DNA from 2 places in the Psychrobacillus mangrovi genome. Region 2 is predicted to be linked to the other one. Evidence: riboswitches for the same ligand, from Rfam matches in the RefSeq annotation. Region 2 holds a riboswitch; the other holds the start of a gene.
What was found. A riboswitch is a leader RNA that binds a small molecule or an ion and turns the genes downstream of it on or off. The one in region 2 is predicted to bind cobalamin.

Region 1: another riboswitch for cobalamin. It lies ahead of WAX74_RS04650 (ABC transporter substrate-binding protein); the one in region 2 lies ahead of WAX74_RS09635 (ribonucleoside-diphosphate reductase subunit alpha).

What each region holds. Positions count from the first base shown of each region.
Region 1 is NZ_JBAWSY010000002.1:327,770-331,951, reverse strand. Features, by position in the region: gene WAX74_RS04660 (CitMHS family transporter) at 1-270, shown strand, start outside; gene yyaC (spore protease YyaC) at 624-1,211, opposite strand; cobalamin riboswitch at 1,844-1,983, shown strand; gene WAX74_RS04650 (ABC transporter substrate-binding protein) at 2,113-3,081, shown strand; gene WAX74_RS04645 (FecCD family ABC transporter permease) at 3,086-4,069, shown strand; gene WAX74_RS04640 (adenosylcobinamide amidohydrolase) at 4,071-4,182, shown strand, end outside.
Region 2 is NZ_JBAWSY010000005.1:171,732-175,913, reverse strand. Features, by position in the region: gene WAX74_RS09650 (metallophosphoesterase) at 1-467, shown strand, start outside; gene WAX74_RS09645 (DedA family protein) at 467-1,069, shown strand; gene WAX74_RS09640 (undecaprenyl-diphosphate phosphatase) at 1,079-1,906, shown strand; cobalamin riboswitch at 2,033-2,211, shown strand; gene WAX74_RS09635 (ribonucleoside-diphosphate reductase subunit alpha) at 2,409-4,182, shown strand, end outside.

The DNA.
Region 1 (4,182 bases), on a different contig from region 2:
TCAAATAATGCATTCTATTTTGGGGTGCTCCCTATTATTGCGCAAGCTGCGGAAGCTTATGGAGTAAGTGCAGTAGAAATTGGTCGTGCGTCATTGATTGGTCAACCTGTCCATGTATTAAGTCCTTTAGTTGCAGCGGCTCATTTATTAATCGGCTTAGTTGGTACTGAGTTCGGTGATTTACAACGATTTGCATTGAAATGGGCTTTTGGTACAGTTATCGCTATGACAATTGGTGCAATCATTCTAGGTGTTATTACAATTGGATAAAAAAAAATGACGATGGATCAAAAAGGATTGATCGTCTCAGCTTGACGACGAAAGTATTTCTATAAACGATTATGAATAATAATAAATATTCCTATAGAGGTTGATTAATCCATTTAATAAAGAAGTAAATATCTATAAGGAATTGTTTATAAGGCAAGGACCACCACGAAGACTCCTGTGGGAACAGCTTGAGCAGAAGACCCCGCAGGTACGCGAGTACCGAGGAGGCTGAAGCCAAGCCCACGGAAAGCGAAGTGGTGGTCCTTGCCGAATTTAATATACAACTCTATGCACCAAAAATTGAGTTTGTCTACAGTCTGAGACGATGAATCAAAAAGGATTCATCGTTATTTTTATATTGTTCTTATTTTGACTGACTTCAATAAAATTGCAGATGTAATTTTTGCAAGGCTCATAACAGTGCTTAATCTCGTATTATTTAAAGAGTTTGTAGGAAAGCTCGGATCTAAATAGTTTACAATCGCTTTTAATTGATAGTTTCCCACTTCGGGCAGCGGATTATTTATAGCATTTCCAGGAATGAGGGGACCATCTTTTAATATAATTGATCCGATTTGGTGATTATCTCCTAAACAGGCATCCACACTAAAAATAATTGGTTCATTGAACTGGGTATTAATTTCTTTTAATACCGCTTTTAAATTTAGTGCGTGAACGGGCTCTTCGATTGTTCCAAATACATGATGTGGAAAGTTTTTTTCTTTTAGCATCGTTCCAACAAAGGGACCGAAAGAATCCCCAGTCGATCGATCTGACCCAATACATAAAAAGATAATATCACTGGTGCCAGTCTCACATAATGTTCTGAGCAGATAAGACATCTCATTCATATCTTCTTCTGTCGAAGAATTTAATGAATAACTGTAATACAACTTCTTAGTTTGTATATGCACTCTACTTCTTTTCTTAAAAGGAAACAACCCGTTGCCCCCCAAAAATAATAGTTTTTTTATTATAGTATCACGAAAACATTTTTACTGAAAGTTTTGAATAATAACTCTCTTTTAAAATTTGCATTACTATTCTAAAAAGAAAGGATATGAGATTGGAGTTCATAAGATAGAAATAGTAAGTATTCCCTTAATAGAGTGATGGATAGCGTCCGAAATTGCATCTTCGGGAGCTTACAATCTGTTAAAATAGCATCTATTCACTAATTACCCAAAAGCTATTAACCAGTTTCCAAAAGTTGAAGGGGAGCGACGAACAGACTGAAGCAACATGATTACTTAAAAAAGAGAAGGGGTGGTCGTGAAGATAGACACGGCCAACCCTTCAAAATAATCCTACGGTAACTTTGAAGCCAAAGTTTGTCCAAAGCAATTCGAAAACAATAGAAGCAAGGTTTTGCTTTATAAAGTACGCTTGCGTTTGAATGAATCGGTCGAATAAAGTCGGAAATCGGTTGAATACGACTAGTATCGGTCGAATAAAGTCAAAAATCGGTTGAATACCATTAGTATCGGTCGAATACGACTAGAATCGGTCGAATACTATGAAAACTTCTGTCGACAATAAATAGTTTTGAGGTATAATGAAATCGATGCATCATGAATATTTTTAACATGAAGGTGCTTGCTAGTTTGCTAGTAAGTTAAAAGGGAAGCTGGTGCAAGTCCAGCGCGGTCCCGCCACTGTAAGTGATTGAACATGATCACAAGTCAGAAAACCTGCCTTTATGCGTTTACACTTTACTACCTACGAGGATAGGTTATGTGTGAGTCCGCTTTGGCATGCTTGACCCTAGCAGATTTATACCTATTCTATCTCTCGTTCATTGGACGAGAGATTTTTATTTGCACAAAAATGGAGGAATTGAGAATGAAGAAGTTATGGCAATTATGGATGACATCCGCTCTAGCAGTATTATTGTTAGTTGGATGTTCTCAAGAAGAAGCAAAACCTGTAGAAGAAAATGAAACTACACAAGAGGAAGCAACAATAGAAGAAACAGAATTTCCAATTACGATGACCGATGCGGTTGGCAATGAAATAACTTTGGAAGAGGCACCGAAAACAATCGTTTCGATGTTGCCAAGTAATACAGAGATTTTATTCGCGCTTGGACTTAATGAAGAGATTATTGGAGTAAACGATTTTGATAATTATCCTGAGGAAGCGCTTGAAAAAGAGAAAATTGGTGGTATGGAATTCAATGTAGAAAAAATTGTTTCCATGAATCCAGAAATCGTATTTGCACATGAGTCTATGTTAGGAGTCGGTGAAGCTGGTTTACAACAAATCCGTGACGCTGGCGTAAAAGTGTTTGTCGTAAAAAATGCGGCTGATTTTAATGAAACATATACAACCATTGAACAAATTGGTCGTGTAACTGGAAAATTACCAGAAGCACAAAAAATTGTAGAAGATATGAAAGCGAAAGTAGAAGATGTAAAAGAAAAGGTAGCAAATGTAGAAACGAAGAAGACTGTATTTGTTGAGACTTCCGATGTTCCTGAAATTTATACACCTGGTAAAGGGACATTTATGCAGGAAATTTTAGATATGGTAAATGCAGAGAATATTGCTGCTGATCAAGAAGGCTGGTTTAAAATTGAGCCAGAGGAAATTGTAAATCGTAACCCAGATGTAATTATCGTTATGTATAGCTATGTAGAAGAAATTGTAGATAGCGTAAAGGCTCGTGATGGTTTTGATTCCATTACTGCTGTGAAAAATGACGCAGTAGTACAAGTGGATGAAAACTTAACAAGTCGTACAGGTCCACGCCTTGCAGAAGGATTAGAAGAAGTAGCGAAAGCAATTTATCCTGAGGCATTTAGTGAGTAAAGCCATGATCGGCTACACCTTGTCTATTATTGCGCTTATAGTGGCAATATGGCTAGGTGTATCGGTCGGATCCGTAAAGGTACCGATCAGCACATTATGGGATAGGGGAGCAGATGAAATCGCGACCAATATTGTTTGGAAAATTCGCTTGCCACGGGTTGTGCTTGCAGGGTTAGTTGGTGCATCACTAGCAATTGCTGGAGCCGCGTTTCAAGGTTTGTTAAAAAACCCGCTTGCCGATCCTTATACGTTAGGAGTGTCGTCCGGTGCCTCTGTAGGCGCTGTGGCTACGCTCTTTTTCGGTATTTCGGTACCCTTTCTAGGAATCTATACATTACCTATATTCAGTATGATCGGTGCATTAGTTACGATGCTTCTTGTTATTACATTTGCCAAACTAGTCGACCGTGCGATGAAAATGGAGACGATTATATTAACAGGAATCATTTTTAGTTCTTTTTTAGGCTCAGTTATTTCATTAATGATTGCGTTAACAGGAGAAGAGCTAAGACAAATCATCGGTTGGCTGCTTGGTAGTGTATCGATGCGAGGCTGGAGCTTTGTACAGATGTCATTACCTTTTATCGTCATTGGTTCGGTTTTATTAGCTTTAAACAAAAGAGAATTAAATGCACTTTTATTTGGTGAAGAACGAGCAAAACATCTTGGAGTAAATGTAAAAAGAAGAAAGATGATGATCTTGATTGGCGGGTCCATGTTGACGGGAACTGCAGTTGCAGTATCTGGAACAATCGGTTTTGTAGGGCTTGTCGTTCCTCATATGACGAGACTTTTATTTGGATCTGATCACCGACATGTATTGCCACTTAGCTTTATCAATGGGGCTACCTTATTAATCATCTGTGATTTAGTTTCGCGTACCATTATTTCACCAACTGAACTACCTATTGGAGTGATTACAGCTTTTATTGGGGCACCAGTATTTGCATTTATTTTCTTTAGACAACGGAAAATAGGAGGCGTTTAATATGTTGAAAGTAGAAAACTTGTCCGGTGGTTACGACCATAAATTAATCGTTAAAAACGTCTCTTTTGAAGTTGAAAAGGGAGAAATGCTTGGAATACTTGGGCCCAACGGAA
Region 2 (4,182 bases):
TACTTGGCAATCATGAGTACTATGGCAAGAAAATTCCACTATTAGTAGAAGAAATGGAAGCCTCTAATGTACAAATGTTATTAGACGAAACTATTTTGTTGGCAGAATCGTTCTATTTAACTGGTAGGGAAGATTTGACGAATAGAGAAAGAAAGCAACTTTCTGAATTACGTCCCGAAAAAGATAATCTTCCTTGGTTTGTTATGGATCATACGCCTTCAAATTTATTAATACCTGAAACGGAAGGGGTAGATTTTCATGTTTCAGGTCATACGCATAGAGGACAAATGTGGCCAAACCATCTAATTACGAGGAAAATATTTGAGTTAGATTATGGGTATAAACAAAAGGGAAAACTGCATGCGATTGTATCTTCCGGTTTCGGATTTTGGGGTCCGCCTATCCGCTTAGGTAGCCAATCGGAATTATGGGCAGTAAACATTAAGCTAGAGGACGTGAACAAATAATGGAAGCATGGATTTCGGACTGGATGAGTCAGTACGGTTATTTTGGTGTATTTTTCTTGATATTAATTGAAAATATCTTCCCGCCAATCCCATCTGAAGTAATCTTAACGCTCGGAGGGTTTATGACGACTACAACAACGATGACGAAAATTGGTATTATTATTGCATCTACTTCAGGGTCCGTTGTTGGAGCAGCAATATTATATTGGATTGGCTCACTTTTAGACGTAGAACGTTTAGAGAAGATTGTACAGAAGTACGGAAAAATCTTAAGGCTGTCTATTAAAGACATTCATAAAGCAGATGCTTGGTTTGATAAATACGGCGTGTGGGCAGTCTTTTTCGGTAGGCTCGTGCCACTAGTAAGAAGTTTAATATCTATTCCAGCAGGGATGTCTAAAATGAAGTTTGGCTTATTCCTCTTGTTTACGACATTAGGAACTTTGATATGGAATACAGTGTTAGTATCAGTGGGTGCAGCAGTCGGCGAAAATTGGAATGAAATCGTAGGGTATATGGATATCTACTCGAACATAGTGTATATTATCTTAGCAATAGTTGGTATCGCATTTCTTGTTTGGTATTTTAAAAAACGTAATTAAGGAGATCTTATGGAATTTCTAGAATTATTAAAAGCAATCATATTAGGTTTCGTTGAGGGTATGACAGAGTTTGCTCCTGTTTCTTCTACAGGACATATGATTATTGTCGATGATATGTGGCTAAAAACAGAAGAGTTTTTAGGTAAGTATTCTGCCAATACATTTAAAATCGTAGTTCAACTTGGTTCCATTTTAGCTGTAGTGGTAGTCATGTGGAAACGGTTATTTAGTTTAGTAGGTCTATATAAAATTGAAAGCGAAAATTCAAGCAAACAGTTTAATTTACTACATGTAATTGTTGGTATAATTCCAGCAGGAGTATTAGGAGTTTTATTAGAAGATTTTATTGATAAAAATTTATTTGGCGTAGAAACAGTTATATACAGTCTAGTTGCTGGTTCTATATTGATGATTATTGCAGATAAATTTGGTCCGCAAAAACCGTCTATCACTAGTTTGGATCAAATTACGTATGCGAAAGCATTTAAAGTGGGATTAGTACAATGTCTGTCTTTATGGCCAGGATTCTCTCGCTCCGGTGCTACTATTTCCGGTGGGGTATTATTTGGGATGAGCCATAAAACAGCGGCAGATTTCACTTTCATCATGGCTGTTCCAATTATGGCAGGAGCAAGTCTAGTTTCTGTGGTAAAAAACTGGGAAGAGATTAATATGGGGGATATGGGCTTTTATGCAGCAGGTTTTATCAGTGCATTTGTATTTGCGCTTATTTCCATCAAATTTTTCTTAAAGCTTATTTCTCGCATCAAGTTAATGCCATTTGCAATTTATCGTTTAGTGCTAGCAGCTATTCTAGCGGTTATAGTATTTATGTAATAAACGGGCAGACATTTTAAATTGTCTGCCTTTTTTTATGGCTTAGGAAAGACACGTACTTTATTCCTATGTACAAGTTTAAACACAATATGATAGGGTATATAAGTGAACAGAACACAACATATAGTATGTGAACGATGATTAGGTACCTTTATGGTTTAAAAGGGAATTCGGTAAAAAGCCGAAGCTGTCCCCGCAACTGTAAGTGTGGACGACTGTTGAATTAGCCACTGCGAGAAATCGTGGGAAGGCCAACAGGAGGGTGAAGCATGAGCCAGTAGACCTGCCTTTTCATTGGTGAAGCAACACTTTCTTCGGGGGTTGAGAGGTGGGAGCGAAGACTCTATCTCAATCATTTTTTAGATGTCTTGTTGTTTCCTACTTTTTTAATGATGAGCGATGACTCAGCCGAAGAGGCTGGGACATCGCTTTTTTGTATTTAGGAAGACTAAAACCATCACTCCTGGAGAACATCCAAAATCAAAACAAGGAGGAATAATTAATGACATCAATTACATTTACGGAAAAACAAGAGGTACTACACCAATTAATAAAAGAGTTTGGAGAAGAGAATATAGCTCCGCTCATCAAATCACATGAAAGATGGATGAAAAAGAATCCAGAGGGTACCACATCTGCTTGGTCCAAGTCGATGTCTTTAGAAGCATTAAGCTTTTTAGATGAACAAGATACGTATTGGACATTTGTGGCAGCGCGCATCCATTTAGCACATGTGTATGAGCATGTAGCGAGTCAAAGAAAAACAACACCTGACAATGTTTACAGTAAGTTTGCAAGTAATGTACAAATCCAAGCTATTAATGGAATTTACGACAAACGTTTGATGGAAGCATATTCCTTAGAGGAGTTACAACAATTAGCAGAAGTCATTGTGCCAGAGCGCGATTTTTTATTTACATATATTGGTGTTAAAACTTTACTTGATCGTTATGTCGCAAAGGACTTTAATAAGTCAATTGTCGAACTTCCACAGGAACGCTGGCTTATTATTGCAATGTCGCTAATGAAAGAGGAAAAAGAAAATCGAATTAGCAAAATAAAAGAAGCGTATTGGGCGATGAGTAATCTCTATATGACCGTTGCAACACCGACACTTTCAAATGCTGGAAAGCCACATGGCCAGTTGTCTAGCTGTTTTATAGATACTGTAGATGATAGTCTTCAAGGAATATACGACAGTAACACGGACGTGGCAACACTTTCAAAATATGGTGGCGGAATTGGAGTATATATGGGGAAAGTGCGTAGTCGAGGTTCTTCCATTAGAGGCTTTGTCGGCGCGTCTAGCGGTGTTCTTCCGTGGATTAAGCAATTAAACAATACTGCCGTAAGTGTGGATCAGCTTGGTCAGCGTCAAGGTGCCATTGCCGTATACCTGGATGTTTGGCATAAAGATATTTTTACATTTTTAGATTTACGCTTGAACAATGGAGATGAGCGTCTTCGTGCACACGATATCTTTACAGGTGTATGCTTACCGGATTTATTTATGGAGAAAGTGGACGCACGAGAAGAGTGGCATTTATTTGATCCACATGAGGTTCGACAATTAAAAGGTTATTCACTAGAGGACTTTTACGATGAGAAACGTGGGAAAGGTTCGTTCCGAGAAAAATACGAGGAATGTGTGAATGATTTCCGACTATCACGTGAAACTGTTCCAGCAATAGACTTGATGAAACGAATTATGCGTTCCCAGCTAGAAACAGGCGTGCCATTTATGTTTTACCGAGACGAGGTAAATCGTAGCAATCCAAACAAGCATGAAGGAATGGTCTATAGCAGTAATCTATGTACAGAAATTTTTCAAAATCAAAGTGCTACCTCTTTTGAATCCATTCAATTAGAAGACGATGTGATTGTGACAAAACGTAAAGCGGGGGACTTTGTAGTATGTAATTTATCTTCTATAAATTTAGGACGAGCGGTTCCAGAAAATGTGCTGGAGCGATTGATAAAAATCCAAGTGCGTATGCTCGATAATGTCATTGATTTAAATATGATCCCTGTACCTCAAGCGCAACGTACAAATGCTCGTTATCGAGGAATAGGCCTTGGCACATTTGGTTGGCATCATTTACTTGCTCTAAATAGTATCAGATGGGAGTCAGATGAAGCGGTAGAATTTGCTGATAAGCTTTATGAAAAGGTTGCTTTCTTAACGATTCAAGCTTCTGCTGAATTGGCGAAAGAGAAAGGGGCTTATCCTTTATTCGAAGGGTCAGACTGGCAAACTGGAGCTTATTTTGAAAAAC